Regions from separate parts of the Nocardioides euryhalodurans genome, predicted to be linked through region 2. Evidence: predicted binding sites of a transcription regulator. Region 2 holds the regulator's gene; the other holds the start of a gene.

Region 1 (14,921 bases), 610 kb from region 2:
CACGGACACGTCCACCGCGCAGACCGCGCAGAGGTCCTGGGTCACGACCAGGTCGGCGTCGAGGCCGGAGAGGGCGCCCGCGTCGAGGTGGTAGAGGTCCTCCCCGCGGGACATCGCCCCCACGACGTACGCGTCGATCTCCGCGGGAGCGAGTCCCTCGGGCATCGCCGAGGTGGACACGATCGTGCGCGTTCGGGCCGCTGCCGGGAAGTCGCACTCGAACGTCACGCCGACCACGTCCTCGCCGGCGCCGATCGCGAAGAGGATCTCGGTGGTCGAGGGGAGCAGGGAGACGATGCGCACGACCCGAACCCTACGATCGCGTGGTGTCCGACCCCGACCTGACCGTGCTGCTGCTCCTGGCGCTCGCCGCGCTGGCAGCCGGCTTCGTCGACGCCGTGGTCGGCGGGGGCGGGCTGATCCAGCTCCCCGCGCTGCTGCTGGGGCTGCCCGGGGCCAGCCCGGTGCAGGTGCTGGCCACCAACAAGCTGGCGTCGATCTGCGGAACGACGGTGAGCAGCGTGACCTACTACCGCCGTGTCCGCCCGGACCCGCGCACCTTCCTCCCGCTGATGGCCCTGGCGTTCGTGGGTTCCTTCCTCGGCGCCCTGGTCGCGACCCAGATCCCGAAGGAGGCGTTCGACCCGATCGTGCTCGTCGCCCTGGTGGTCGTGGGGGCGTACGTCCTGTTCAAGCCCGACCTCGGCGGCGAGACGGCGCTGCGGTTCGCCGGCCACCAGCACACGCTGGCCGCGATGCTCACCGGTCTCGCGATCGGCTTCTACGACGGGGCGCTCGGCCCGGGCACCGGCTCGTTCTTCGTCTTCACCCTCGTCGGGCTGCTCGGCTACTCCTTCCTCGAGGCCAGTGCCAAGGCCCGGCTGGCGAACTGGACGACCAACCTCGCCTCGCTCGTCGTCTTCGTGCCCGCGGGAGCCGTGCTGTGGAAGGTCGGCCTGGTGATGGGGGCCTGCAACCTGCTCGGCGGCTACCTCGGGGCCCGGACCGCGATCGCGCAGGGCAGCCGTTTCGTCCGGATCTTCTTCGTCGTGGTCGTGTCGGCGTTCATCGTCCGGATCGGCGGGCAGGTGCTGGGCGTGTGGTGAGCGCCCCCGCGTGGGGTAGTCCCCGCAACTCCTGTCGCCGTGACGCCCGCCACGCGACCGAAGGTTCGGGGACTACCTCCGCGGTGGGCGTGCTCCCGCCCGTGACCACGGATGTGGTTGAGTCGCCGCCATGCACCAGGTGAGAGCAGTCGTCGCCCGCTCGAAGGGCGCTCCGGTCAGCATCGAGACGATCAACGTGCCCGACCCCGGCCCGGGGGAGGCGCTGGTGGCGGTCCAGGCGTGCGGGGTCTGCCACACCGACCTCCACTACCGGGAGGGCGGCATCAACGACGAGTTCCCCTTCCTGCTCGGCCACGAGGCGGCCGGGGTCGTGGAGTCGGTCGGCGAGGGAGTCACCGAGGTGGCGCCGGGGGACTTCGTCGTCCTCAACTGGCGGGCCGTGTGCGGCGACTGCCGCGCCTGCGACCGCGGTGAGCCGTGGTACTGCTTCGCCACCCACAACGCCACCCAGAAGATGACGCTCGAGGACGGCACCGAGCTGTCCCCGGCGCTCGGCATCGGGGCGTTCGCCGAGAAGACCCTCGTGGCGGCCGGCCAGTGCACCAAGGTCGACCCGGAGGCACGCGCGGCTGCCGTCGGCCTGCTCGGCTGCGGCGTGATGGCCGGCATCGGAGCCGCCCTCAACACCGGGGCCGTCGGCCGGGGCTCCACCGTGGCCGTGATCGGGTGCGGCGGCGTGGGAGCGGCCGCCGTCGCCGGCTCCGCGCTCGCGGGAGCGTCGAAGGTCATCGCAGTCGACCTCGACGACCGCAAGCTCGAGGGCGCGAAGGCGCTCGGCGCCACCCACACCGTCAACAGCACCGACCGTGACCCGGTCGCGGCGATCAAGGAGATCTGCGGCGACAACGGCGCCGACGGCGCCGACGTGGTCATCGACGCGGTCGGCCGGCCCGAGACGTGGAAGCAGGCGTTCTACGCCCGGGACCTGGCCGGCACGGTCGTGCTGGTCGGCGTACCGACCCCGGACATGACGGTGCCCGAGATCCCGCTGATCGACGTCTTCGGCCGCGGCGGCGCACTGAAGTCGAGCTGGTACGGCGACTGCCTGCCGAGCCGTGACTTCCCGATGCTGGTCGACCTCTACCGGCAGGGCCGACTCGACCTCGACGCCTTCGTCAGCGAGGAGATCGGGCTCGGCGACGTCGAGACCGCCTTCGAGAAGATGCACCACGGCGACGTGCTCCGCTCGGTGGTGATCATCTGATGGCCGCGCGCGTGGACCACACCGTGGTCAGTGGCACCTTCTCCCTCGACGGCGAGACCCACGACGTCGACAACAACGTCTGGGTCGTCGGCGACGACGAGGAGTGCGTCGTCATCGACGCCCCCCACGACGTCGACGCCATCGTGGACCTCGTGGCGGGGAGGACGGTGAAGGCCATCATCTGCACCCACGCCCACGACGACCACGTCCGCGTCGCACCGGAGCTGCGGGAGCGGGTGACGGCCCCGATCCTGCTGCACCCCGACGACCGACCGGTGTGGGAGCTGACCCACCGGGACCACCTCTGGGACGTCGACCTCGAGGACGGCCAGACCGTCAAGGTCGCCGGGGCGGCGCTCAAGGTGCTGCACACGCCCGGCCACGCGCCCGGCGCCATCTGCCTCTACGTCCACGACCTCGGCTGCGTCTTCACCGGGGACACCCTGTTCCAGGGCGGACCGGGCGCGACGGGTCGCTCCTTCAGCGACGCCGACGTGATCGTGGCGTCGATCCGCCGCCAGCTGTTCGCGCTGCCGGACGAGACGGTTGTCCACACCGGCCACGGTGACGACACGACGATCGGGGCGGAGCGGGAGGCGCTGGGCGGCTGACCATCGTCGCGTGTGCCCCAGACCGGTCCATGCGCCGGTCCGGGGCACACGCCGCGGGGTCCCGGTCAGCGCGCCAGTGCGGCGAGCTCGGTGACCGACATCAGCACGACCGTGCCGCACAGCGCCGCGGCCCAGCCGCCGACGTCCCGGGCGGACGGCGTGGCCGCGACCCGGCCGCGGTAGCGCAGCCGGCTCTCGACCAGCACCCATCCGCACAGCGCGAGGGAGGCGAGCAGGCTGACGAGCGCCCACACGCCGAGGTGCGCCCAGGTCAGCCGCGCCAGCACGGCCGCGGCCAGGGCCAGCGAGAGGCCCGTGCGCTGCCACGCGAGCGCCGTACGCTCCGGCTGGGTCCCGCGCTCGGGACCGGGGTCGGCGGCGGCGCTCACAGCCCGGCCAGCACGACCAGGCCGATGGCGACCGCTCCGACGGCGAGCAGCAGGCCGAGCGTCGAGGCGGGCAGCGGCTCCTGCTGCCGGATCGCACGCTCGGCGCGGGCCCACCGCCACCACGACGCGGCCGAGCAGACGATGCCGAGCACCACCAGCGCGGCCGCGAGGGCGGTCTCGAGACGGTCGTCGAACGCCAGGTCGATCTGGTCCAGGGCCACCCCCGCCGCGAGGAGCGCCAGCGCCGTACGCAGCCAGGCGAGCAGCGTGCGCTCGTTGGCCAGGCTGAACCGGTAGTCAGGCTCGGCCCCGGTCCCGTAGACCCAGCGTGGCCGTCGGCCGTCCTCGCTCATGGGCTGAGCCAACCACACGGCGACGATGCAACGCCGGGTTACCTGCTGTCCGCACGGTGCCGCAGCAGGGTGGGAACAGCCGGTAACCCGGCGTTGCGAGGTCTGGTGAGGCCAGCCCACCGGCCGCTCAGAACGGCTCGACCAGCAGCGCCGTGCCGTGGCCGGCGACCCGGGTGAGCACCAGCGTGGCGGTCCGGTCACCCCGCAGGGAGAGCCGGGCCCGGAGCTCGTCGGGGACGACCGAGACCCCGCGCTTCTTGATGGTGAGCACCCCGATCCGCCGTTCGCGCAGGGCGGCCTTGAGCTGCTTCTCGCGGTAGGGGAGCTCCTCGAGGACGCGGTAGCCCCGCGCGAAGGGGGTGCGGTACGCCGCGTCGCCGGTCACGTAGGCGATGTGCTCGTCGACGAGCCCACCCTCGACGCCCGCGGCGACCGCGGTGACCAGGCCGGCCCGGACCACCGCCCCGTCGGGCTCGTAGAGGAACGGGCCCACGGGCCGGACGTCCGCCCCCGGGTCGTCCTCGTCGGTGAGCGTGGCCAGGCCGCTCTCGCGGATCACCGTGGCGCGCCGGGCGGTGGTCGCGAGCCGGCCCGACCAGAGGGCCGCCTCCTTGACCTCGCCGTGGTCGCTGACCCACTCCGCCTCCACCCCCGCCGGGACCAGGTCGCGGGGGATCCCCGGCGCGACCTTGACGCAGGCGTCGTGGCGCAGCAGCCGCTCGACGTAGGACCACGGCGGCGTCCAGTCCTCCACCGACCAGGTGCGGCCGCGGGCCGAGCGCCGCGCAGGGTCGGCGAAGGCGACGTCGAAGGGCGTCGGGTCGACCAGCGTCGCGTCCGCGACCGTGACCGCCCCGGGCAGGCCGAGGGCGGCGAGGTTGGCCTCGGCCACGGCGACCCGCAACGGGTCGAGGTCGACGCCGGCCGCGGTCAGGCCGGCCGACGCAGCGGCCACGAGGTCCCCCCCGATGCCGCAGCCGAGGTCGATCATCGTGCGGGCGGAGGCGGCGACCAGCCGGGCGGCGCGGTGGTCGGCGACCGAGGCGCGGGTGGCCTGCTCGAGGCCGTCCGGGGTGAAGTACATCCGCTCGGCGCGCTCGTCGAACTTCGCGACAGCCCGACGCCGGAGCCCCACCTGGGTCAGGGCGGCCGCGACGTGCTCGGGGGAGGCGTCCCGGCGCAGCCGGGCCTGGACGGAGAGCTCGTCGCCGGAGGCGTCCGAGGCGGCCGCGAGCAGCGCCTGCCCGTCGTCGGTGAGCAGCCACCGGAAGGCGTCGAGGTCCATCCGGCGATCCTGTCAGAGCGGCTCTCCGGCCCGGTGGGGTCCCGCGACCGGGACCCTGCTCTGGCACTCCCACGGGGTGAGTGCTAGCGTCGGATCTGGCACTCTCGCCCTGAGGGTGCCAGCGCTTGCGACGACGTACGGCTCCCGCGACGGCGTACCGACACCGCAGGCTCACACGTCCCGGAGCCCGCAGGGCTCCTGCCAGAGGTCGAACACAGAAAGTGGAGGTTGATCTGAAGTGTCGGTCAACATCAAGCCCCTCGAGGACCGGATCGTCGTGAAGCCGCTCGACGCCGAGCAGACCACCGCCTCCGGCCTGGTCATCCCCGACACCGCCAAGGAGAAGCCCCAGGAGGGCGAGGTCCTGGCGATCGGTCCGGGTCGCATCGACGACAACGGCAACCGCGTCCCGGTCGACGTCGCCGTCGGCGACAAGGTCATCTACAGCAAGTACGGCGGCACCGAGGTCAAGTACGCCGGCGACGAGTACCTCATCCTCAGCGCCCGCGACGTCCTCGCCGTGGTCGGCTGATCACCGCAACTTCTCGATAGTCCGTCACGGGATGGTCGTGGTTCCTCGGAGTCCGCAGCCGTCCCGTGACGGGCTATCTCCCTTTCACAAGGAGTAGGTATGCCCAAGATCCTGGAGTTCGACGACTCCGCCCGCCGCTCGCTGGAGCGGGGCGTCGACGCCCTCGCCAACACCGTCAAGGTGACGCTCGGCCCCAAGGGCCGTTACGTCGTCCTCGACAAGAAGTGGGGCGCGCCGACCATCACCAACGACGGCGTGACCGTCGCGCGTGAGGTCGAGCTCGACGACCCCTTCGAGAACCTCGGCGCCCAGCTGACCAAGGAAGTCGCCACCAAGACCAACGACGTCGCCGGCGACGGTACGACGACCGCCACCGTGCTCGCCCAGGCGATGGTCCACCAGGGGCTCCGTGCGGTCGCCGCCGGCGTCAACCCGATGGGCCTCAAGCGCGGCATGGACGCCGCTGCCGAGGCGGTCGGCGACGCCCTCCTCGAGGCCGCCCGCGAGGTCGACTCCAAGGAGGACATGGCCTCGGTCGCCACGATCTCCAGCCGGGACGCCGTCATCGGCACCCTGCTCGCCGAGTCCTTCGACAAGGTCGGCAAGGACGGCGTGATCACGGTCGAGGAGTCCAACACCATGGGCACCGAGCTCGAGTTCACCGAGGGCATGCAGTTCGACAAGGGCTACATCTCGGCCTACTTCGTCTCCGACCCGGAGCGGATGGAGGCCGTCCTCGACGACCCGTACATCCTCCTGGTCCAGGGCAAGATCTCCTCGGTGCAGGAGCTGCTGCCCCTGCTCGAGAAGGTCATGCAGTCCGGCAAGCCGCTCTTCATCCTCGCCGAGGACGTCGAGGGCGAGGCGCTCTCGACGCTGGTCGTCAACAAGATCCGCGGCACCTTCAACGCCGTCGCGGTGAAGAGCCCGGCCTTCGGTGACCGCCGCAAGGCGATGATGCAGGACATCGCGACCCTGACCGGTGGTCAGGTCGTCGCCCCCGAGGTCGGCCTCAAGCTCGACCAGGTCGGTCTCGAGGTGCTCGGCCAGGCGCGTCGCGTCGTCGTCACCAAGGACAACACCACGATCGTCGACGGCGCGGGCGACCACGCCGCCGTCGAGGGCCGCGTCAACCAGATCAAGGCCGAGATCGAGGGCACCGACTCCGACTGGGACCGCGAGAAGCTCCAGGAGCGCCTCGCCAAGCTGGCCGGCGGCGTGTGCGTGATCAAGGTCGGCGCCGCCACCGAGGTGGAGCTGAAGGAGAAGAAGCACCGCATCGAGGACGCCGTCTCGGCGACCCGTGCGGCCATCGAGGAGGGCATCGTCCCCGGTGGTGGCTCCGCGCTGGTCCACGCCGTCTCCGTGCTCGACGGTGACCTCGGCCTGACCGGCGACGAGGCCGCCGGCGTCCGGATCGTCCGCAAGGCCGCCGACGAGCCGCTGCGCTGGATCGCCGAGAACGGCGGCGTCAACGGCTACGTCGTGGTCGCCAAGGTCCGTGAGAACGGCGTCGGCACCGGCTACAACGCCGCGACCGAGGAGTACGGCGACCTGGTCGGCCAGGGCGTCCTCGACCCGGTCAAGGTGACCCGCTCCGCGCTGGTCAACGCGACCTCCATCGCGGGCATGCTGCTGACGACCGAGACCCTGATCGTCGACAAGCCCGAGGACGAGGACGAGGCCGCCGCCGGCGGTCACGGCCACGGTCACGGCCACTGACGCACCGAGTCACCCAGCACGAGGCCCGTCCCGGAACATCCGGGACGGGCCTCGTCGCGTCACGGGCGGACCAGCTCGCCCAGCCACTGCGTCGCGCCGTGGCCTCGGTTGACCGGCGTGCCCCAGAGGACCTGGTCCGGCTGGGTCGGCCCGCCCGTCGCCCAGCTGGAGACGTCGTCGCTGACCCGCAGGAACCGGTCGTTCGCGAGGTCGTAGATGTAGGTCCCGGCACCTCCGCGCTGGTAGGACGTCACGGTCACGACGTCGCTCCCGACGCCCAGGCCGCCGTCGATGTCGCTGTCCTGGACGGTGACGACCTGGTCGCCTTCGGTGGAGAGCACCTGCACCCGGTCGTCGCGGACGCCGTCGTAGGTGCCGCAGTACTGCCCGAGCACGACCCGGTCGGCCGTGGCGCCGAAGGACAGCAGGTTGCAGCGCGCCCCCGACCGCGGGTCGAAGGCCTCCTCCTCGCCGGTCGCGAGGTCACGCACGTGCACCCGTCCGCTGTCGCCGTTGGTCCGGTCGGTCCACACCATCGACGTGTCGGTGAACGCCACGTCACCCACGGTGAGGCCCTCGTCGCGCACGTCGTCGGGGTCGGTCAGCGAGGCCGACCAGAGGCGGTAGGTGTCGCCCTCGGCGTCGGCGTCGTCGGCCTCCCCACCGGGGCTGGTCGGCCAGCCTCCCTCGGGTGGCTGCCCCTGCGTGTTCGGGACGGAGACGTAGAGCCGGTCGTCGGGGCCCAGCACCGCCGACCCCGGCTGCTCGACGCGGGGCAGGTCGGCCCAGCGGGTCGTGGTCCACGCGCCGAGCCCGCGGTCGAAGACGTGGGCGACGACGTCGGCTCGCATGCCACCGCCCGCCATGCCTGCCAGGACCAGCCGGTCCTCGCCGAGGTCCACCGGCTCGAGGGTGGCCTGGCCGACGTCAGGTGCAGGCAGCCAGTCCTTCCCGCCAGTGGCCGGGTCGAGGAGGGCGTAGCGCGGCCACGGCTGCTCGCTGCGGGGCCCGTCGCGGAAGAGCACCAGCCCGTCGTCGGTCACCCCGTCGAGGTACTGCCCGTTGTCGGCGTCCAGGTCCTCGTTGGTGTACGACGTCAGCACGGTGTAGTCGCGGCCCTCGACGGCCTCGCGCGCGTCGGCCAGCCGCAGCGTCGGCGCGTCCGGCGCCGGGACACCGGCCGCGGTGAGGTCCGGCGGCGAGGGCCAGACGACGGAGGCGAGCCCGATGACCGACACGGCGGCGACGGCCGTCCCTCCGGCGATCCCCAGCCGCCGCCGGTGTACGCGACGACGTCCCCCGCGCAGCACGGCGCCGAGGTCGCGGTCCTCGTGAGGGGGGTGGGCCGCGTTGTCGTGCAGCAGCTCGCGCAGCTCGTTCACCATGGCGTTGCTCCTTCCGTGACCAGCTCGCCGACCGACGAGCCGTCGAACATGGACCTCAGCGACGCGAGCGCCTTCGACGTCTGGCTCTTCACCGTGCCCTGCGAGCAGCCGAGCGCCGCCGCGGTGGCAGCGACGTCGAGGTCCTCGAAGTAGCGCAGCACCACGCACGCACGCTGCCGCGGGGGCAGGTCGCGCAGGGCGGCCATCAGGGCCGCTCGGGCCGTCACGCTCGCCGCCACGTCCTGCTCCGAGGAACGGGAGGTGTCCGACTCGGTGGGGATCTCCCCGCTCGACCGCTTGCGGCGCGCGTCGAGGACGGCGCTGACGACGGCCTTGCGGGCGTAGGCGAGCTCACCACCGTTCCGTGTGAGCCGCGGCCACGCGGCGTACACCCGGACCAGCCCCTCCTGCACGTGGTCGGAGGCCAGGTGCCAGTCGCCGCACATCAGGTACGCCGTGCTCCGCAGCCGCGGTCGCGCGGCGAGGGCGAAGTCGACGAACGCCGCCTCGTCGGCCGCCTTCACCGAGATCCCATCCGGTCCATGTCCTCAGAACGTGTCGAGCGGCCGATCGGTTGCCCCGGCCCTCTCGCGGCCTCCTGCGCGGGGTCCGTGTGGGAGGCTGCGGCGTGATGACGAGCCCGGCCGACCGCCGCCTGATGTGGCTGGTCCCCGCCATCCTCGCCGGTCTGTCGATGCTCGGCCCGTTCAGCATCGACACGCCCTTCCCGGCCTTCCGGGAGATGGGCCGCGACTTCTCGGTGAGCTCGGCGGAGATGCAGCTGGTCGTGTCGGCCTACCTCCTCGCCTTCGGGCTGATGAGCCCGTTCCACGGGCCGCTGTCCGACGCCCTCGGCCGGCGACCGGTGATCGTCGGCGGCGTCGTGGTGTACGTCGTCGCGTCGGTCGGCTGCGCGCTGTCGCCGGACCTGACGACGCTGCTGGTGTTCCGGGTCCTCCAGGGTCTCAGTGCGGGCGGCGGCGTGATCGTCAGCCGCACCGTCGTGCGTGACATGTTCGAGGGGCCCGCGGCGCAGCGGCTGATGAGCCGCGTGATGATGATCTTCGGGCTGGCCCCGGCCGTCGCGCCGATCATCGGCGGGCTGCTGCTGCAGCTCGGGGCGTGGCCGGTCGTCTTCTGGTTCATGGCCGGCGCCGGGCTCCTGCTCGTCGCGGTCGTCGTCGTGGCGCTCCCCGAGACCCACCCGGTCGAGCTGCGCACCCCGCTGCACCCGGGCCGGCTGGTCGGGACGCTGCTCGAGGTCACCCGCCACCTGCCCTTCCACCGGGTGGCCTGGGCGGCGGCGCTCAGCTTCGCCGGCCAGTTCCTCTACATCGGCACCGCGCCGATCTTCGTCGTGGAGCTGCTCGGGCTCGGGGAGCTCGACTTCTGGGTGTTCTTCGTGCCGATGATCGCCGGCGTCACGATCGGCGCGTGGGTCTCGGGGCGCGCGGCCGGCCACGTCACGACCCGCACGCTGATCACCGCCGCGCTGGTCTTCTCGACGGCGGGAGCCGCGGTCAACGTCGTGCTGGCGACGCTCCCGACCGCCGCGAGCCTGCCGTGGGCCGTCCTCGGGCCGGCCCTGATCGCGGTCGGCACGGCCGCGGCGTACCCCAGCCTGCAGCTCACGATGCTCGACATGTTCCCGGCGACCCGTGGGGCGTCGGTGTCGATGTTCACCTTCTTCACGCTGCTGCTCAACGGCCTCTCGGCCAGCGCGCTGGCGCCGTTCGTCACCGGATCCGTCCTGGCGCTGGCGCTGGCCTCGACCGGGATGGTCCTCGCCGGGCTGCTCTTCTGGGTCTGGCACCTGCGCGCCACCTCGGCGTCGCCCCGCGGTGTCCCGGAGCCGGTGGAGCCCACGGAGCAGCTGTAGCCGGACGGAAACCTGCGGGCAACACCGCGCAACAATCCCCACGCAGACTCGTCCGCAGCGAACCGTTGCCCGACCCGAGGAGTGAGCGATGCTGTGGCGCGTGCGTACGACCCTGCACGACCGGCCGGGGGCGCTGGCCGACCTGGCGAGCGGCTGCGGGCGGGCCGGGGTCAACATCCTGGGGCTGCAGATCTTCCCGGGCGTCGACCGGGTCACCGACGAGCTGGTGCTCCGCACCCCCGAGGGCTGGGGGCTGGGCGACCTGGTCGCCCTCGTGGAGTCGGCGGGCGGCACCTCGGTCAGTGCGCTGCCCTGCACCGAGGCGGCTCTGGGGGACCAGCCGACGCGCTACGTGGTGGCCGCGCGGAGCATCCTCGAGGCGCCGGCCTCCTTCCCCGACGTGGCCGCCCGGCTCTTCGACGCCGAGCCGGACGCGGCGGGGGAGGGGGACCTGATGGACCTCGAGGTGGACGACGTCTCGGTGCAGCTGCGGCGCACGGCGGCCTTCACCGGGACCGAGCTGGCCCGCGGTGCGGCGCTCGCGGCGCTCGTCACCGAGGTGCTCCACCAGCGGCATGCCCCGCGACGCGACCCCGACGCGGTCGAGGAGTCCGCGACGACGTACGTCGTCGCCGTCGGGCGGGTCTCGGCGCTCGTCGACGGCGCGCCGGTCGGTGACGCCTCGTGGCACCGGGTGGAGGGCGAGGAGCCGGCGGCCTGTCGGCTGGAGCTCGCGGTCGACCCCGCCTGGCGACGCCGCGGGATCGGCAGCGGGCTGCTCCGGGAGGCCGCGCTGGCGGCCTTCGCCGAGGGGGTGGAGGAGCTCGTGGTGCGCACCGCGGCGGACAACCAGGCGGTGCTGCCGCTGGTGCTCGGGACCGGGATGCGGGGCCGGATCCGGATGGCCGCGGACGAGCTGACCGTCCGGATCCCGATCCGGCAGCTCTCCGGCGCACGGTGACCCGGAGCGGCCTCGTAGACTGACCGGCGTGGAGGTCCCTGAGAAGTTCGCTGCGCTCGGTCTCACCTACGACGACGTCCTGCTGCTGCCCGGCCATTCGGACCTGGCGCCCAGCGACATCGACACCACCACCCGGCTGACGCGCGAGATCTCGCTGCGTGCGCCGCTGGTGAGTGCCGCGATGGACACCGTGACCGAGTCGCGGATGGCGATCGCGATGGCCCGGCAGGGCGGCCTCGGGGTGCTCCACCGCAACCTCTCGATCCAGGACCAGGCCTACCAGGTGGACCTGGTCAAGCGGACCCAGACGGGGATCATCTCCAACCCGGTCACGATCGGCCCCGACGCCACCCTCGAGGAGCTCGACCGGATCTGCGGCGAGTACCGCGTCTCCGGCCTGCCCGTGGTCGACGTCGACGACCGGCTGCTCGGCATCTGCACCAACCGCGACCTCCGGTTCACGCCTGTCGCCGAGTGGGCGACCACCAAGGTCGACGAGGTGATGACGCGGATGCCGCTGGTCACCGGACGCGTCGGCATCGCCCGCGAGGAGGCCACCGCGCTGCTCCGCAAGCACAAGCGCGAGCGGCTGCCGCTGGTCGACGACGAGGGCCGTCTGGGCGGCCTGATCACCGTCAAGGACTTCGTGAAGTCCGAGCAGTTCCCCCACGCGTCCAAGGACGGCGACGGCCGGCTCATGGTCGGCGCCGCGATCGGCTACTTCGGTGACGCCTGGGAGCGGGCGACGACGCTGGTCGAGGCCGGCGTCGACGTCCTCGTCGCCGACACCGCCCACGGCAACGTCCGACTGCTGCTCGACATGGTGCAGCGGCTCAAGACCGACCCCGCGACCCGCCACGTGCAGGTGATCGGCGGCAACGTCGCGACCCGGGAGGGCGCGCAGGCCTTCGTCGACGCGGGCGCCGACGCGGTCAAGGTCGGCGTCGGACCGGGATCCATCTGCACGACGCGTGTGGTGACCGGCGTCGGCGTGCCCCAGGTCACCGCCGTCTACGAGGCGTCCCTGGCAGCCCGCGCCGCCGGCGTACCCGTCATCGCCGACGGCGGCATGAAGCACTCCGGCGAGATCGCGAAGGCGATCGTGGCCGGTGCCGACGCGGTCATGGTGGGCTCGCTGCTGGCCGGCTGCGAGGAGTCGCCCGGCGACCTGGTCTTCGTCAACGGCAAGCAGTACAAGTCCTACCGCGGCATGGGCTCGCTCGGCGCGATGAGCAGCCGCGGCAAGAAGTCGTACTCCAAGGACCGCTACTTCCAGGCCGAGGTCACCAGCGACGACCAGATCGTGCCCGAGGGCATCGAGGGTCAGGTCGCCTACCGCGGCCCGCTCTCGGCGGTCGCCCACCAGCTGATCGGCGGGCTCACCCAGTCGATGTTCTACGTCGGCGCGCGCACCATCCCTGAGCTGCAGGAGAAGGGTCGGTTCGTCCGGATCACCTCGGCCTCGCTCACCGAGAGCCACCCTCACGGCGTCCAGATGACGGTCGAGGCGCCGAACTACACCGGTCGATGACCACCAAGCGGCGCTACGACACGACCGGGCGTCGCGCCGCGGCCGAGGAGCGGCGCTGGCGGATCGCGGGCGTCGCCGCCGACCTGTTCACCCGGCAGGGATGGTCGGCCACCACGATCGCGGGCGTCGCCGAGGCGGCCGGGGTCTCGCCCGAGCTCGTGTCGGGGGCCTTCGGGGGGAAGGCCGGCCTGTTCATGGCGGCGTTCCGTCACGCCAGCCTCGGCCACGGCGGCACCCTCCCCACGGCCCTGGCAGCCCTCCACCTCGACGACGAGCCGGACGTGGCGGCCAGGCTCGACCGCATCGTCGCGTTCGCGTGCGAGACGCTCGCGGGCATGGCGCCCCTGGTGCCGGTACTGTCCTTCGGCGCGGACCAGGACGATGAGCTGCGCGCCCTCATGGTCGGGGCCGAGCAGCGCCACGCACAGACGGCCGAGGACGTCGTACGCCTGCTCGCGACCGGGCCGGTGCGCGACGACGCCGTCGACGAGGTCTACGTGCTCACCCGGGCGGAGGCCTACCTCGCGCTCGTCCACCAGCGGGGCTGGAGCAGCGAGCACTACGCACGCTGGCTGCGGCGGTCGCTGCTCGCCGCGGTGGCTCCGGACCCGGGAGCCTGACCGACCGCTGGTCGGATGCGGTTCCGTCGTTTGCCGATATTGGCTACAGTTTGCATGTAGCCAAATGACGGACACCGTGAAGCCGCGCGATCGTGGGGATCCGCGGCCGATGGAACGCGGTGACGGCGTGACGACGTCGTCCGTCTTGGCGAGGGGGCCCTCGAGGTCTCCCGGCGGCGCCGGTCCCACGGGGGAGGCCGGTGCCGCCGCCCCGCCCCGTACCCACCCTGCCTACCTCTGGACGGCGCCGGTCCGGGGGCCTACGTTGACAAGGTCAGGGACCGGGCCCTGGCTGCCTCGGGAGTACGAACCGGCGTGTCACGGTCCGTCCGTACTCCACGGGGGAGGGACCTCCACATCATGCGAAGGGCACTCACCGGCGCTCTCGGCCTCGCGGTCGTCGCCGGACTCACCATCACCACCACCTCGACAGCGGCACCGGACCGCGACCGGCTCTCGCCCGCGCAGCGCGAGGCCCTCGACGCCGGGCTGCAGGTCGCGCCGAAGGGGTCGGCGGGGGCCGGGAAGGGCGTGGGACTCAACCCGTACCTCGCCAACCTGCCGTCGCTCGGCGACGCCGACTACTTCACCTGGAACAAGCGGATGCGTGCGGCCGGAGAGCGCCGCGCGGACTCGGGTGCGCTCCGGGCGAACCGTCGGGCGGCCACCCGCGCGATGACCGGTGAGGCGCTGGCGCCGCCGTTCGTCCACGACGAGGAGGAGCCCGCGGGCACCGCCGGGTCCAACGACACCTGGCAGGACGCGGAGCCGATCCCCGAGTTCGGCACGACGCGGTCGCGCAACCACCGGGTCCGGGTGCTCGGCGAGCTCGCCGACCTGACCGGCCCCGCTCCGGACGAGATCGAGGTGGTCGAGGACAACGGGTCGATCCCGCTCGCGACCGACACCGGGATCGAGGGCACGGGCGCGGTCGAGACCGCGGCGACCCTCGGCGACGGCCCCCACGGGAGCGCCGGCGACGGGACCAACGACTTCGAGTTCTTCGCGATGGACGTGGCTGACGGGCAGTCGATCATCGCCTCGACGATCGGCAGCCCCGCCGGGACCGACACGGTCCTCGCCGTCTACGACGCCGAGGGCGCGCCGCTCGCCGCCGTCGACGACTCCGCAGGCACGCTCGCGAGCGAGCTGACCTATACCCCGGAGGAGCCCGGCACCTACTACGTGCTCGTCGCGGGCTACGACTTCTTCGGCCCGCTCCCCAACGACCCGTTCGACTCGGGCAGCGGCAACGGCGGGGCGGACGAGGGCGGCTACGTCCTCGACATCTCGGTGCAGCAGCTCGACCGCGACTTCTACTC
Region 2 (14,921 bases):
GCCAGCTCCGAGCGGCCCGAGCAGCAGGAGTGGTGGGGCCGGATGGAGGCGCTCTTCGACGGTCCCGTGGAGTTCCACGACTGCGACCGGGTGGTGATGATGCTGGGCGGCGGCTCGGACGAGGCCGGGTTCGTCCAGGTGATCCGGGGCAGGATGGACGACCCCGACGCCCTGGAGGCGGGCATGCGCGAGATGGAGACGATGCTGCACGAGGCGCGGCCCGAGATCCTGGGGGCGACGATCGCGATCGAGCCCGACGGCACCTTCACCGAGACCGTGGCCTTCACCGACGAGAAGACCGCGCGGGAGGCCGAGCGGCGGACGATGCCGGAGTCCGGCCCGGTGCACGAGGCGATGGCGGCGTGGGACCGGATGGTCCACGACCTGCAGTTCCACGACCTGCACCAGCCTTGGTTCGCCTCGCGAGCCTGAGCCGGGGCCCGGGGAGCTAGCCCCAGCGGGGGGTGCGGGCGAGGACGGCCGCCGCCGCGACGACCCCGGCGGTGGAGGTGCGGAGCACCTCGTCGCCGAGCCTGACGGAGCGGGCGCCGGCCCCGACCAATGCCGCCACCTCCGCCTCGGACAGCCCGCCCTCGGGGCCGACCACCAGCACGATCCTCCCCGCGCTCGGTACGTCGACGTGGACGAGCGCGTCGTCGGCACCCTCGTGGAGCACCAGCGCGAGGTCGGCGCCGGCCACCAGGTCCACGACCTCGGCGGTCCGGGCGAGCGCAGCCACTTCGGGCAGCCAGCTGCGGCGTGCCTGCTTGGCGGCCTCCCGCGCCGTCGCCTGCCACTTCGCCCGGGAGCGCTCGGCCCGCTCGCCCTTCCAGACGGCGACGCTCCGCGCGGCGGCCCACGGCACCACCAGGGCGACCCCGACCTCCGTCAGCACCTCCACGGCCAGCTCGCCGCGGTCGCCCTTGGGGAGCGCCTGCACGACGACCAGCTCGGGCTGGGGGCGCGGCTCCCGGCGTACGTCGTCGACGCGGACCGTGAAGACCCGCTTGCCGGTCGACCCGACCGGACCGGTCACCGAGGTGCCGGCGCCGTCGGTCAGCACGACCGTCTCGCCGACCCGCAACCGGCGGACGGCGACCGCGTGGTGGGCCTCGTCGCCGGTCACCTCGACGGTCTCGCCGGGCGCGACCCCGGTCAGCGACGGGGCGAGGTGGACGGGCAGCGACATCGGCTCAGTGGGTGTTGAAGGCGTCGCGCAGCCGTCCGAACATCGACTTCGAGGCAGGCCGGACCTGGCCGGTCGGCTGCTCCTCGCCCCGCATCGCCGCCAGCTCGTGGAGGAGCTCCTCCTGGCGGGGGTCCAGCCGGTTCGGAGTCTCGACGACCGTGTGGACGACCAGGTCGCCGCGGCCGCCGCGGAGCCCGGGGACGCCCCGGCCACGCAGCACCTGCTCGGCCCCCGACTGGGTGCCGGCCTTGACCTCCAGCTCGAAGGACGTCTCCACGCCGGACCCGGCGCCGGACTCGAGGTCGGCCTCGAGCGTCGGCAGCGTGAGCGTGGTGCCGAGCGCCGCGGCCGTCATCGGGACCGTCACGGTGCAGTGGAGGTCGTCGCCCTGGCGGGTGAAGGTGTCGTGGGCCGCGACGTTGATCTCGACGTAGAGGTCGCCGGCCGGACCGCCCCCGGGACCGACCTCGCCCTGCTCGCTGAGCTGGACGCGGGTGCCCGTGTCCACCCCGGCGGGGATCTTGACGGTGAGGGTGCGCCGCGAGCGGACGCGGCCGTCGCCCGAGCACTCCCGGCAGGGGTCGGGGATGATCGTGCCGAAGCCTCGGCACGCCGCGCAGGGGCGCAGGGTCCGTACCTCGCCGAGGAACGAGCGCTGGACGTGGGCGACCTCGCCCGCGCCGCGGCAGGTCTCGCACGGCACCGGGTGGCTGCCCGGCGCCGCGCCCTCGCCCCCGCAGGTGGTGCAGACCACGGCCGTGTCGACCTTGATCTCGCGGGTGATCCCGAAGGCTGCCTCCGCGAGCGCCACCTCGATCCGGATCAGGGCGTCCTGACCGCGGCGGACCCGCGAGCGGGGGCCACGGCCCTGCCCGGGAGCGGCGGCGCCGCCGCCGAAGAAGGCGTCCATGATGTCGGTGAAGGAGAACCCGGCGCCCTGGCCGCCGAAGCCGGCGCCCATGCCGCCGAACGGGTCGCCGCCGCGGTCGTACGCGGCACGCTTCTGCGGGTCCGACAGCACCTCGTAGGCGCGGGAGACCTCCGCGAACTTCTCCTTGGAGGCGGGCTCGGGGTTGACGTCGGGGTGGTACTGGCGCGCCAGCCGTCGGTAGGCCTTCTTGATGGCATCGGCGTCCGCGTCGCGGCTGACACCCAGGAGGTCGTAGAGGTCCTGGCTCAACACTGGTCCTTCGTCGTGGGGAGTGGATGGGTGGTCGGGTGGGTCACGCCTCGTCGAGGATCCGGGAGACGTAGCGGGCCACGGCCCGGACGGCGGCCATCGTGCCGGGGTAGTCCATGCGGGTCGGTCCCACGATGCCGAGCGTCGCCAGCGCCTCGTCGCCCGGGCCGTAGCCGGTCGCGACGACGCTGGTCGAGGCCAGCTCCTGGTAGGGCCCCTCGTGGCCGATCCGGACGGTGACGGTGTCGCCGGTGGTGGCCTCGCCGAGGAGCTTGAGCAGCACGACGTGCTCCTCCAGCGCCTCGAGCAGCGGCCGTACGGCGGAGTCGAAGCTGTCGCCGTAGCGGGCCAGGTTGGCCGCGCCGCCGACCACGATCCGCTCGTCGGACCGGTGGTCGCTCATCGCCTCGGCGAGCGTCTCGGCGACCACGGCAGTGTCCGGCAGCTCGCTCGCCAGCGCCCGCAGGGCGGTGACCGCGTCGGCGATCGTCTGACCCGTCGCGGCCCGGTTGACCTGGCCGCGCAGGTCGACGAGCGCGTCGTCGGTGAGCGGCTCGGCCATCTCGACCAGCCGCTGCTCGACCCGGCCGGTGCTGAGGATCAGGACCGTCAGCAGCCGCGTGGGCATCAGCGCCACCAGCTCGACGTGACGGACCGTGCTGCGGCTCAGCGTGGGGTACTGGACGACAGCGACCTGCCGCGTCAGCTGCGACAGCAACCGCACGGAGCGGTGGACGACGTCGTCGAGGTCGATCGCCCCGTCGAGCAGGGTCGCGATCGCCCGGCGCTCCGCGACGGTCATCGGCTTGACGGTGGTGAGCCGGTCGACGAACAGCCGGTAGCCCTTGTCGGTCGGCACCCGGCCCGCACTGGTGTGCGGCTGGGTGATGAAGCCCTCCTCCTCGAGCACGGCCATGTCGTTGCGCACGGTCGCCGGGGAGACGCCGAGCCGGTGACGCTCGACGAGGGCCTTGGAGCCGACCGGCTCCTCGGTGGAGACGTAGTCCTCCACGATGGCACGGAGGACCTCGAGCCTGCGCTCGTCGGGCATGCTGGGACCTCCTCCGCTCTTGGCACTCGTTCGGGCTGAGTGCCAATGCTACTAGGGTCGGTCAGCATGGCTGACTTCACCGAGGTGGCAGCGCGGGTCTGGGTGGCCCGCTACCCGTGGTTCGACGTGAACGTGACGCTCGTCGGCGGGGAGCGCGGCCTGCTGCTGGTGGACACCCACGGGTCCGCGGCGGCGGCGCGCGAGGTGGTGGCCGACGTGCGCCGGCTGGGCGCGGGCGAGGTGGTGGGCGTAGTCAACACCCACTGGCACTTCGACCACACCTTCGGCAACGAGGCCGTCCGCGGGGCGTACGGGCCGGTGCCGGTCACGGCCCACGAGGACGCGGCCGACGAGCTGGCGCGGCGCGGCGAGGAGGTCCGGCAGCGGTACGCCGACTCCCCCGACGATCCCCACCGCGACGACGTCCTCGCCACCACGGTCGTGGTCCCCGACGACACGTTCTCCTCTGCCAAGGTGCTCGACCTCGGCGACCGCGCCGTCGAGCTGGTCCACCCGGGCCGCGGCCACACCGCCGGCGACCTGGTGGTCCGGGTCCCCGACGTCGACGTCGTGCTCGCCGGCGACCAGGTCGAGGAGTCGGCGCCGCCGGCCTACGGCTCGGACTGCTTCCCGCTGGCGTGGCCGCACAGCCTCGACACCGTCCTCGGGCTGCTCACGTCGGGCTCGGTGGTCGTCCCCGGTCACGGCGCGCCCGTCGACCGCGCCTTCGTCGAGCAGCAGCGCAACGAGATCGGCCTGGTGGCCCAGAACGTGCTGGACCTGGCCGCCCGGGGCGTGCCGGCGTCCGAGGCCCTGGCGGCAGCCGACTGGCCCTTCGACCCCGACCTCCTGGAGCAGGCGGTCCTCCGGGGCTACGAGCACCTGCCCCGCGGCCAGAAGCGGCTCCCGCTCGCCTGAGCGCGGTCCTTCGGGGTGATGACCGGCCGCCGGTCCCGGGCTACGTTCGACGGCATGAGCACATCCGAGAGCGAGCCCGGCGGCATCAGCGACGAGGACCTGCCCGACGACCTCCAGCCCGGCGAGGACAACCCGCTCGCCGAGCCGCTGGACACCGACGAGGTCGACCCCGACGACCTGGACATGGACGGCGGCAAGGCGGCCGAGGAGTCCGACGAGGTCGCGGACGAGGACGACGAGGGCGACAGCCGGGAGTAGCCCTCCCGGCGTGCCCTCCCCGCCCGGCAGCCCCTGTGCTCCTAGCGTTGGGCGGTGCCCTCCCCCACCTCACGCAGCGGCGACCGCTACGGCGCCGACGTCCTCTCCACCGATTGGCGCGCCCCCCGGCGCGGACGCGCGACCGAGGCGCCCGCCCGCAAGGGCGACGTCGTGGAGGAGGTGACGGCCGACTTCTGCGGCGAGATCGTCGAGGTCGACCGCGACCTCCACACGGTCACCCTCGAGGACCGGCGCGCCCGGCGGCGTACGTTCCCGCTCGGCCCCGGCTTCCTGCTCGACGGCAAGCCGGTGATCCTGGTCGCGCCCCCGCGTTCCACCGCCCCCGCCCGACCGACCCGGACCGCCTCGGGATCGGTGGCGGTCCACGGCGCGAAGGCGCGGGTGGCGCGACAGAGCCGGATCTACGTCGAGGGCCGGCACGACGCCGAGCTGGTCGAGAAGGTCTGGGGCGACGACCTCCGCATCGAGGGAGTCGTCGTCGAGTACCTCGGCGGCGTCGACGACCTCGCCGAGCACCTGCGCGACTTCCGACCCGGCCCCGAGCGCCGGGTCGGCGTGCTGGTGGACCACCTGGTCCCCGGGTCGAAGGAGAGCCGGATCGCCGACGGCATCCGCCGCTCCCCCGTCGGCCCGCACGTCCTCGTCGTCGGGCACCCCTTCATCGACATCTGGCAGGCAGTGAAGCCCGAGCGGCTCGGCTTCGAGAAGTGGCCCGACGTGCCCCGCCGCGAGGACTGGAAGCACGGCACCTGCCAGCGGCTCGGCTGGCCCCACCGGGACCAGGCCGACATCGCTCGCGCGTGGAAGCACGTCCTCGGCGGCGTCCGGGGCTTCCAGGACCTCGATCCCGCCCTCCTCGGTCGCGTCGAGGAGCTCATCGACTTCGTTACGCTGGGGCCATGAACGACCCCTACGGCCCGCCGCCGGAGGTCCCCGAGCAGCCGCAGGGCGGCCCGCCGGCGCTGACCCAGGAGGACAAGACCTGGGCGCTGGCGTCCCACATCGGCACGCTGGTCTCCGCCTACTTCGCGCTGGGCTTCCTCGCGCCGCTGGTCATCATGCTGGTCAAGAGCGAGTCGCCGTTCGTCCGCCGCCACGCGGTGGAGTCGCTCAACTTCCAGATCTCGCTGCTGATCTACACCGTCGTCGGCACCGTCGTGGGCATCATCGTGGCCCTGCTGACCTTCGGCGTGGGCCTGCTGGTGATCATCCCGATCGTGATCGTGGTCGCGGTGCTGGCGCTGGTGTTCATCATCGTGGCGACCGTCAAGGCCGCCAACGGCGAGGACTACCGCTACCCGCTCACGATCCGGCTCGTCAGCTAGACCTCTCCCTCAGGGCAGCAGGTCGCGGACGACCGCGTCGGCCAGCAGCCGCCCGCGTCGGGTGAGCAGCAGCCGTCCGTCCTGCCGCACGACGAGCTCGCGGTCGACCAGCGGTCCGACCGCGGCTCGGCCGGCGTCGTCGAGCACGGCAGCGTCGAGGCCGCTCGCCAACCGGATCTCCAGCAGCACCCGCTCGACGCGCCGCTCCTCGTCGGTGAGCACCTCGCGCGCCTGGGCCGGGCTGGCCGCGGCGGCCAGCCGGTCGGCGTACGCCGCAGGGTGGCGGACGTTCCACCAGCGCACCCCACCGACGTGGGAGTGGGCGCCCGGCCCGATGCCCCACCAGTCGGCGCCGGTCCAGTAGTGCACGTTGTGCCGGCAGCGCGCCCCCTCGTCCTGGGCCCAGTTGGAGACCTCGTACCAGTCGAGGCCGGCGGCCACGAGCCGGTCGTCGGCGAGGACGTACTTGTCGGCCAGGTCGTCGTCGTCGGGGGCGGGCAGCTCGCCGCGCCGCACCCGGCGCGCCAGGGCCGTGCCGTCCTCGACGATGAGGGCGTACGCCGACACGTGGTCGGGCCGGCAGGCGAGCGCTGCGTCCAGCGAGGTCTCCCAGTCCGCCACCGTCTCCCCGGGGGTGCCGTAGATCAGGTCGAGGCTGACGTGCTCGAAGCCGGCCGACCGCGCCCACGCGACGACCGCGGGCACCCGCAGCGGGTCGTGCGTCCGGTCGAGGGTCGCCAGCACCCGCGGGACGGCCGACTGCATGCCGAAGGAGATCCGGGTGAAGCCTGCCGAGCGGAGCTCCTCGAGGTCCCACCGGGTGACGGAGTCGGGGTTGGACTCGGTCGTGACCTCGGCGTCCCTGGCGAGGCCGAACTCCGCCGCGGTCGCCGCCAGCACCGAGGCCAGGTCGGCGGGCGGCAGCAGGGTGGGGGTGCCGCCACCGAGGAACACCGTCGAGACCGGGAGGTCGACGTCACCCAGCACCCGCCGGGCCAGCCTGATCTCGGCGATCGCGGACTCGGCGTACGTCGCCCGCGAGGCGCCGGGGCCGAGCTCCTCGGCGGTGTAGGTGTTGAAGTCGCAGTAGCCGCACCGGACGGTGCAGTACGGCACGTGCACGTAGAGGCCGAAAGGCTGCCGGCCGAGCGTCGCCAGCGCCGACCGGGGGAGGTGCCCGTCGGCCGGGGCGGGGACACCTGGGGGCGGGGCGGACGGCACCTCGCCATCCAACCACGCTCCCCGGGACCTCAGATCGGCACGTTGAGGGTGGCCGTGAGGCCCTCCGCCACCGAGCCGGTGACCCGGGCCATCTGCAGCGAGTAGCCGTCGCTGAAGATGCCGTCGCTGTCCAGGCTGACGCCCGCGAGGTTGTCGACCGACTCCTCGTAGCCCTCCTCGGCGTAGACCTGCTCGCACACGTCCTGGGGGAACGCGAGCTGGGAGGTACGCAGCTTGCTGGAGGCACGGGTGGCGCTGGCGACCGACTCGTACACCTCGACGTGCACGTGCGGCCAGCGCCCGGCGTAGCAGCCCGGGAAGATCGTGGTGAAGGACAGCCAACCGTCGTCGTCGGCCTCCTGCACGCCCCGCAGGTAGTTCTCGTCGACGGCGTCACCGTCGTACATCGAGTAGCTGCCGGCGCGGTCGCAGTGCCACGCGTAGAGCGCCGCACCGGCCAGCGGGGAGACGTCCTCGCCGGAGAGGTCGTGGACGCGGAAGCGCAGCGTCAGCGGCACTCCCTCGGCAACGCCGCCGGCCGACCCGAAGCTGGAGGTGATGTCCTTGCGCACGATGCCGGACTCCGTCAGCACGTTGGGGCCGTTGGAGCCGTCACCGGGGTAGGGGCCGGCGGTCTCCTCCGGGATCTCCCCCTCAGCCACCGTGACGTCGGACTCCGCACCCGGGCCACCGTCCGGGCCGCCCGGGGGCGGCCCGCCCGCCGGACCACTCCCCGAACCGCCCGGCGTGGTCCCGGACGAGCAGGCGGCCAGGGCCCCGGCCGCGCCGATCCCGCCGAGGATCCCCAGCAGGCCACGCCGACCCAGCCCGCGCTGCTGCAGGACGTCGACGTCGTGCTGGAGGCCGAGGTCGTGCTCGTGGACCTCGTCGGGGTGGTGGTCGTGGCTCATGGGGGCTCCTGGAGGACGTCGATGGGTGCCGGTGGTCTCCCACCGGCACCCATCAGAGCCCGCCCGCCTGTGCGCCGCCTGTGCGGCACCGGTGCTCAGGCGTAGAAGGCGTCGATCTTGTCCTGGTAGTTGCTCTGGACGACGTTGCGCTTGACCTTCATCGAGGGGGTCAGCTCACCGGACTCGACGGTCAGGTCGTGGTCGAGCAGCTCCCACTTCTTGATCGTCTCCCAGCGGTTGAGGTTGCTGTTGAGCTCGTCGACGTAGCCCTGGACCATCGCGTGGCACTTCTCCGAGCCCACGATCGCGCTGTAGTCGCCGGTGACGTCGTTCTCGGCGGCCCAGCCGGCGATCGCGTCGGGGTCGAGGGTGACCAGGGCCACGCAGAAGTTGCGCTCGTCGCCGAAGACCATGAACTGGCTGGCGTACGGGCAGATCGCCTTGAACTTCGACTCGATCGCCGGCGGGGCGATGTACTTGCCGCCGGAAGTCTTGAAGAGCTCCTTGATGCGCCCGGTGATCCGGAGGTAGCCGTCGGCGTCGAGCGAGCCCTTGTCGCCGGTGTGGAGCCAGCCGTCCTCGGTGAGGGTGCCGGCGGTCTCCTCCGGCAGGTTGTGGTAGCCGTCCATGACGCCGGGGCCCTTGATCATGATCTCGTCGCCCTCCCCCAGCTTGACCTCGGTGCCGGGGACCGCGGGCCCGACGGTGCCGAAGCGGTAGTCGTCGGGGTGGTTGACGAAGGAGCCCGCCGAGGTCTCGGTGAGGCCGTAGCCCTCGAGGATCAGGATGCCCGCGGCGTGGAACCACTCCGCGATGTCCTGGTTGAGCGCGGCGGCGCCGGAGATGAAGAAGCGCACCCGGCCGCCGAAGCGGTCGCGGACCTTGCTGAAGACGAGCTTGTCGAAGAGCCCGTGCTGGAGCTTCAGCGGCAGCGGGACGGACTTGCCCTCCCGCTTGAGCCGGTCGACCTCGAGGCCGACCTTGAAGGCCTGCGTGAAGATCTTCTCCTTGGCGCCGCCCTCCGAGGCGGTCATCGTGACGATCCGGCCGTGGGCCTTCTCGAAGATGCGGGGCGCCGCACCCATGAAGGTCGGCTTCACCACGCCGAGGTTGTCGACGATCCTGTCGACCCGGCCGTCGATGGCGGTCGCGAACCCGATCGCCATCTGGGTCGAGAGCAGCACCTTGCCGAAGGAGTGCGCCATCGGCAGCCACAGGAACTGCAGGTCGTCCTCGGTGAGGATGTCCTGCGCCTTGATCGCCTCGCCCTCGTAGACCCACGAGCGGTGCTTGAGTCGGACGCCCTTGGGACGGCCGGTGGTGCCGGAGGTGTAGATCAGGGTCGCGAGCTGCTCCGGGTCGATCGCACGGGCGACCTCCTCCACGGCGTCGGCGTGCTCGGCGAGGTGGGCGGCGCCGAGGTCGGCGAGGTCGTCGAGGGAGATCACCCAGTCGCCGTCGCTCTCACCGTCGAAGGTGACGACCTTCGACAGGTGCGGCAGCTCGCTCTTGTGCTCGCGCACCTTGGCCAGCTGCTCGTCGTCCTCGGCGAACACCACGCGGCACTCCGAGTCGCCCAGGATGTAGGCGGTGTCGCGGCTGTTGGTCGTCGGGTAGACGGTGGTGGTCGCGCCACCGGCGCACATGATGGCGAGGTCGGCGAGGATCCACTCGTAGCGGGTGCCCGAGGCGATGCCGACGCGCTGCTCGGGCTGGATCCCGAGGGAGAGGAGGCCCGCGGCCAGCGCCTGGACCCGCTCCCCCGCCTGGCGCCAGGTCACCGACTCCCAGGACTCCCCGACGGGGTAGCGGAACGCCTCGTGGTCCGCAGACTCACCGACACGGTCGAGGAACTGGACGGCGACGTTCGCCGGCATGGTGTCGAGGAAGCTGGTGTCGTGATGGATGGGCACGGGCACTCCTGGGACGGCTCGGGCTGACTCGGTTGCTGCGTAACCTAGATCACTGGGTTACGCAGCGGTAGCACAACCCGCGATCAGGCTGGTCCAGCCCTCAGGAACGGGCCGCGACGTACGCCTCGGCACTCTCGCGCGCCTCGTCGACCAGGCCGTCCACGACGAGCAGCCGCGGCAGCAGCCCGCGCTCGGTCGTGAGGGCCCGGAACATCGTCGAGACCGTGACGCCGTGCCCCGGCCGGTGGACCACCTCGGCCCGATCGCCCGGGAAGACCTCCCCCTCCTCGAGGACACGGAGATAGGGGCCGGGCCGGCCGTCGGCGGTGAACCGCTTGACCCAGGCGGTGGTGTCGAGCCCTGACTCCCCCATCCAGCCCTTGAAGTCGTTGCACGGGATCCTCACGGACGCGACCTCGAGCAGTGCGGAGCCGACCCGCCAGTGCTCGCCGACCTCGGCCTCGTTGACGTCGTAGCCGCTCGTGGTCAGGTTCTCGCCGAAGATGCCGTCGCGGAGGTCGGCGCCGAACTCGGTGGCCCAGCGGTCGAGGTCCTCCCGGGCGAACGCGTAGACCGCCTGGTCGACGCCGCCGTGGTGCTTGGTGTCGGAGACCTGGTCGCCGTCGATGCCCAGGGTGCGCACCTCCACCGGACCCGGCACGGGGAGCTTCTCGATCGACGTACGGCCGATGTCGGCCCAGGCGCGCTCGCGCGGGCGGCCGACGTTGACGGAGCGGATCGTGAACCTCACGGGCTCATCCCACCACGGCCCGGGGTCACTCCTGTACTGCTTTGACGATCGCGACGCAGCGGGTGACGTGGTCCCGCTCGTCCGCGTCGAGCGCGCGGCCCGCCCGGCGGGCGTCCTGGACGGCCCACGAGGCGTCCACCACCATCCGGACCACGGTCCAGTCGCGGGCGCGGGCCTCGTCGAGGCCGGCTGCGTCGACCACGGTGTGGAAGCGACGGCGGAGCGAGGCGCGGACGTCGCCCTGCACCTCCTCCCAGCGGTTGTGGAGCAGCGGCGCCGGCTCGTAGTGCGGGTCGCCGCTCATCGGCTTCGGGTCGATCACCAGCCACGGCTCCCGGTCGGCCGCGAGCACGTTGGCGTAGTGGAGGTCGCCGTGGATCATCACCCCGGTGCTGGCGGCGTCCGACACCAGCGCCCGGCCGAGGTGGAGCGCCTGCTCGACCATGCGCGGCGGCACGGGCAGCTCGCGTCCGAGTCCCTCGAGGTCGTCCAGCCAGCGACTGACGTACGAGGTGAGGGGGCGCAGCTGCGGGGGCGCCGGGCGGTGCAGCCGCGGGTAGAAGCCGGCGACGACCTCGCAGGCCGCCACGTCCCACAGGTCGGAGAGGTCCCGGGGGTGCAACCGCTCGAGCAGCATCGCGCGGCGGTGCGGGTCGGCGCGCAGCAGTCGTACGGTGCCGTCGCCCTGCCAGTGCTGCAGGGCGAGGGCCTCGTGCTCGGACTCGTCGTCGGGGAGCGCCAGCTTGAGCGCCGCCGCGACCCCGTCCGCGTCGACGACCGGGAGGACCAGCGAGCAGAACCCGTGCATCGGCTCACCGTCCGGCGCCAGCCCCCACTCCTCGAGGAGCTCGGCGCGCAGCCGCGGCAACCGGTCCAGCCAGTCCGCCCACTCCTCCCCGAGGCTGCGCTGCGCCTCCAGGCCGGCCGGGATGGTCACCGGGGCTGGTCGTCGAGGTAGCGGCCGGGGGTCATGCCGGTGACGGTACGGAAGTCCTGGGTGAAGTGCGCCTGGTCGGCGTACCCGAGCTCGGCGGCCATCGCGGCGAGCGAGGTCGTGCCGGCCTTCAGCCGCTCGACTGCGTCGTGGAGCCGGCGCCGCTGCACCAGCCACTTCGGCGTCATGCCCACGCGCTGCAGCACGAGTCGCTGGAGGGTGCGCTCGGAGGTCGCGAAGGCCTCGGCGACCTCACCGACCCGGCTGACCTCCGGGTGGTCGCGCAACCAGGTGACGACGTCGTTGACGAGCAGGCCCTGCGGGTCGAGGGGCAGCAGCGGCGCGAGCTGCCGCTCGACCTCCGCGATCGCGACCCCGTGCGCCCCGGGATCCGTGGGGTCCGGCTCCATCGCGGCCCGCACCCGCGCCACGAGGGTGGGTGCGTCGAGAGCCGGGACAGCGTCGAGGTCGACGTACGTGTCGGTCACCGGGGTCACCGGACCGTCGAGGAGCAGCGAGCCGGCCGCCGGCGTGAGCATCGTCCCGACCGCCCAGCCGGTGCCCTCGAGGGTGACCGAGGACAGGCCACGGACCACGCCGTAGAAGCGGGCGTATGTGTTGCTCACCACCACCAGGCAGGCGGGGTGCTGGAGCGTGCTCTGCCGCTGCGGCTCCTCGACCGACCACACCGGGATCCAGTAGCGCTGCACGAGCGGCTCGAGGCCCCCGCCCGGCGCGTAGCGGTAGATCGGCGGGGACGGTCGGCTGGTGCCGGTGAGGTGGGCGCGGTCGATCGGGTCGACCGGACGCGGCCCGGTGTCAGTCACGTGTCGGATTATCACAAGATCGGCGCGGATCCTGCTGCCTACCGTCTCCCCCATGACCACCACGACCCACCAGACGGCAGGACGTTTCGCGGCCCGTGCCGGCACCTTCGGCGAGCTCCTCGACGCGGTCGGGGACCGCTGGGACGCCCCCACCCCGTGCGAGGGGTGGACGGTCCGGGACGTGGCGGCGCACGCGATCGAGGCCGAGCGCGACTTCCTGCTCCGGCACGACCTCCTCGCCACGGACGCCCCCGACCTGTCGGACCCGGCCGCGGCGTGGCGTACCCATGCCGCCGACGTGGTCGCGGCGCTCGCTCGCGACGGCGTGGCCGAGCGGGAGTACGACGGCTACTTCGGGCGTACCACCATCGCGGCGACGATGGCCGACTTCTACGGCTGGGACCTCGTCATCCACGGCTGGGACGTCGCCCGGGCCACCGGCCAGTCGTGGTCGATCAGCGACGAGGAGGCCGCCTCGCTCGGCGCCACGGCCTCGGAGTGGGGCGACGCCCTCTACGGCGAGGGCATCTGCGCCCCGGCGGTCACCGTTCCCGACGACACACCGGCGCAGGACCGGCTGCTGGCCAGGCTCGGGCGGGACCCGTCCTGGACTCCGGCCTGAGCCCTTCCTGGGGCGTGCGTTGCCCCTCACCGGGTCTCGAGCCTCAGGCCCTGCCGGCCTTCGCACCTCGACCTCCGTGGGTCCCCGCGGCGTTCCGGTGCCTCGCCGGCCGTGCACAACCGGAGGTCGAGGTGCGAGCGCAGCGAGCCTCGAGACCCCCGCACCAGTGGGACCACGATGGGAACGGTCGCTACTTCTTGGACTTCTCGGCGGTGGGGGCGTTGGAGAGCGCGGCGATGAAGGCCTCCTGGGGACCTCGACGCGGCCGACCATCTTCATCCGCTTCTTGCCCTCCTTCTGCTTCTCCAGCAGCTTGCGCTTGCGCGTGATGTCGCCGCCGTAGCACTTGGCGAGCACGTCCTTGCGGATCGCGCGGATGTTCTCCCGCGCGATCACGCGGGCACCGATCGCGGCCTGGATCGGCACCTCGAACTGCTGGCGCGGGATCAGGTCCTTGAGCTTGCCGGCGAGCATGACGCCGTAGGAGTACGCCGCGTCGCGGTGGACGATCGCGGAGAACGCGTCGACCGGCTCGCCCTGCAGCAGGATGTCGACCTTGACCAGGTCGGCGACCTGCTCGCCCGAGCGCTCGTAGTCGAGCGAGGCGTAGCCCTTGGTCCGCGACTTCAGCTGGTCGAAGAAGTCGAAGACGATCTCACCCATCGGCAGCGTGTAGCGCATCTCGACGCGGTCCTCGGAGAGGTAGTCCATGCCGAGCAGCGAGCCGCGCTTGGTCTGGCACAGCTCCATGATCGTGCCGATGAAGTCGGACGGGCTCAGGATCGTGGCCCGCACCACCGGCTCGCGCACCTCGGCGATCTTGCCCTCGGGGTACTCGCTGGGGTTGGTCACGGTGTGGACGGTGCCGTCCTCCATGGAGACCTCGTAGACCACGTTGGGAGCGGTCGAGATCAGGTCGAGGTTGAACTCCCGCTCCAGCCGGTCGCGGGTGATCTCCATGTGGAGGAGGCCCAGGAAGCCGCAGCGGAACCCGAAGCCGAGCGCCCCGGAGGTCTCGGGCTCGAAGGTGAGCGCGGCGTCGTTGAGCTGCAGCCGCTCGAGCGCGTCGCGCAGCGTCGGGTAGTCGTCGCCGTCGATCGGGTAGAGACCGGAGTAGACCATCGGGTTGGGGTGCTTGTAGCCGCCCAGCGCCTCGTCGGCGCCGTGGTGCTGGCTGGTGACGGTGTCACCCACCCGCGACTGCCGTACGTCCTTCACCCCGGTGATGAGGTACCCGACCTCGCCGACGCCGATCTCCCCCGCCTTGACCGGCTCCGGGCTGATGACGCCGACCTCGAGCATCTCGTGCACGGCACCCGTCGACATCATCTTGATCCGGTCGCGGTGGGAGAGCCTGCCGTCGACGACGCGGACGTAGGTGACGACGCCGCGGTAGGTGTCGTAGACCGAGTCGAAGATCAGCGCCCGCGGCGGCCGGTCGGCGCGGCCGACCGGCGGCGGGGTCTGCTTGACGATCTCGTTGAGCAGCGCCTCGACGCCCAGGCCGGTCTTGGCCGAGGTGAGCAGCACGTCCGACACGTCGCAGCCGACCAGGCCGGCCAGCTCGGCGGCGTACTTCTCGACGTTGGCGCTGGGCAGGTCGATCTTGTTGAGCACCGGGATGATGTGGAGGTCCGCACCCATGGCGAGGTAGAGGTTGGCCAGCGTCTGGGCCTCGATCCCCTGCGCAGCGTCGACGAGCAGGATCGCCGCCTCGCACGCCTCGAGGGAGCGCGACACCTCGTAGGTGAAGTCGACGTGGCCCGGGGTGTCGATCATGTTGAGCACGTACGTGCCGGG

What was found. Region 2 encodes HrcA, which represses chaperone genes, less so after heat shock. Its sites were predicted from a motif close to TTGGCACTCGNNNNNNNCGAGTGCCAA; they were not measured.
Region 1: a site for HrcA is predicted at 5,030-5,056, ahead of groES (co-chaperone GroES). Genes of this name have one in related genera too.

The regions. Positions count from the first base shown of each region.
Region 1 covers NZ_CP038267.1:1,607,231-1,622,151, reverse strand. Annotated here, with positions in the region: gene EXE57_RS07585 (ABC transporter substrate-binding protein) at 1-303, opposite strand, end outside; gene EXE57_RS07580 (TSUP family transporter) at 327-1,106, shown strand; gene EXE57_RS07575 (S-(hydroxymethyl)mycothiol dehydrogenase) at 1,237-2,331, shown strand; gene EXE57_RS07570 (MBL fold metallo-hydrolase) at 2,331-2,942, shown strand; gene EXE57_RS07565 (DUF202 domain-containing protein) at 3,008-3,331, opposite strand; gene EXE57_RS07560 (YidH family protein) at 3,328-3,684, opposite strand; gene EXE57_RS07555 (class I SAM-dependent methyltransferase) at 3,812-4,969, opposite strand; gene groES (co-chaperone GroES) at 5,208-5,501, shown strand; gene groL (chaperonin GroEL) at 5,601-7,223, shown strand; gene EXE57_RS07540 (hypothetical protein) at 7,283-8,608, opposite strand; gene EXE57_RS07535 (SigE family RNA polymerase sigma factor) at 8,602-9,132, opposite strand; gene EXE57_RS07530 (multidrug effflux MFS transporter) at 9,240-10,487, shown strand; gene EXE57_RS07525 (GNAT family N-acetyltransferase) at 10,576-11,448, shown strand; gene guaB (IMP dehydrogenase) at 11,477-12,979, shown strand; gene EXE57_RS07515 (TetR/AcrR family transcriptional regulator) at 12,976-13,599, shown strand; gene EXE57_RS07510 (pre-peptidase C-terminal domain-containing protein) at 13,960-14,921, shown strand, end outside.
Region 2 covers NZ_CP038267.1:994,538-1,009,458, forward strand. Annotated here, with positions in the region: gene EXE57_RS04680 (hypothetical protein) at 1-432, shown strand, start outside; gene EXE57_RS04685 (16S rRNA (uracil(1498)-N(3))-methyltransferase) at 449-1,189, opposite strand; gene dnaJ (molecular chaperone DnaJ) at 1,194-2,369, opposite strand; gene hrcA (heat-inducible transcriptional repressor HrcA) at 2,413-3,420, opposite strand; gene EXE57_RS04700 (MBL fold metallo-hydrolase) at 3,487-4,338, shown strand; gene EXE57_RS04705 (hypothetical protein) at 4,393-4,596, shown strand; gene EXE57_RS04710 (DUF3097 domain-containing protein) at 4,651-5,520, shown strand; gene EXE57_RS04715 (DUF4870 domain-containing protein) at 5,517-5,942, shown strand; gene hemW (radical SAM family heme chaperone HemW) at 5,952-7,163, opposite strand; gene EXE57_RS04725 (intradiol ring-cleavage dioxygenase) at 7,193-8,074, opposite strand; gene EXE57_RS04730 (AMP-dependent synthetase/ligase) at 8,170-9,987, opposite strand; gene EXE57_RS04735 (MOSC domain-containing protein) at 10,088-10,738, opposite strand; gene EXE57_RS04740 (aminoglycoside phosphotransferase family protein) at 10,764-11,675, opposite strand; gene EXE57_RS04745 (helix-turn-helix domain-containing protein) at 11,672-12,499, opposite strand; gene EXE57_RS04750 (TIGR03086 family metal-binding protein) at 12,552-13,121, shown strand; partial or broken gene lepA (translation elongation factor 4) at 13,312-14,921, opposite strand, start outside.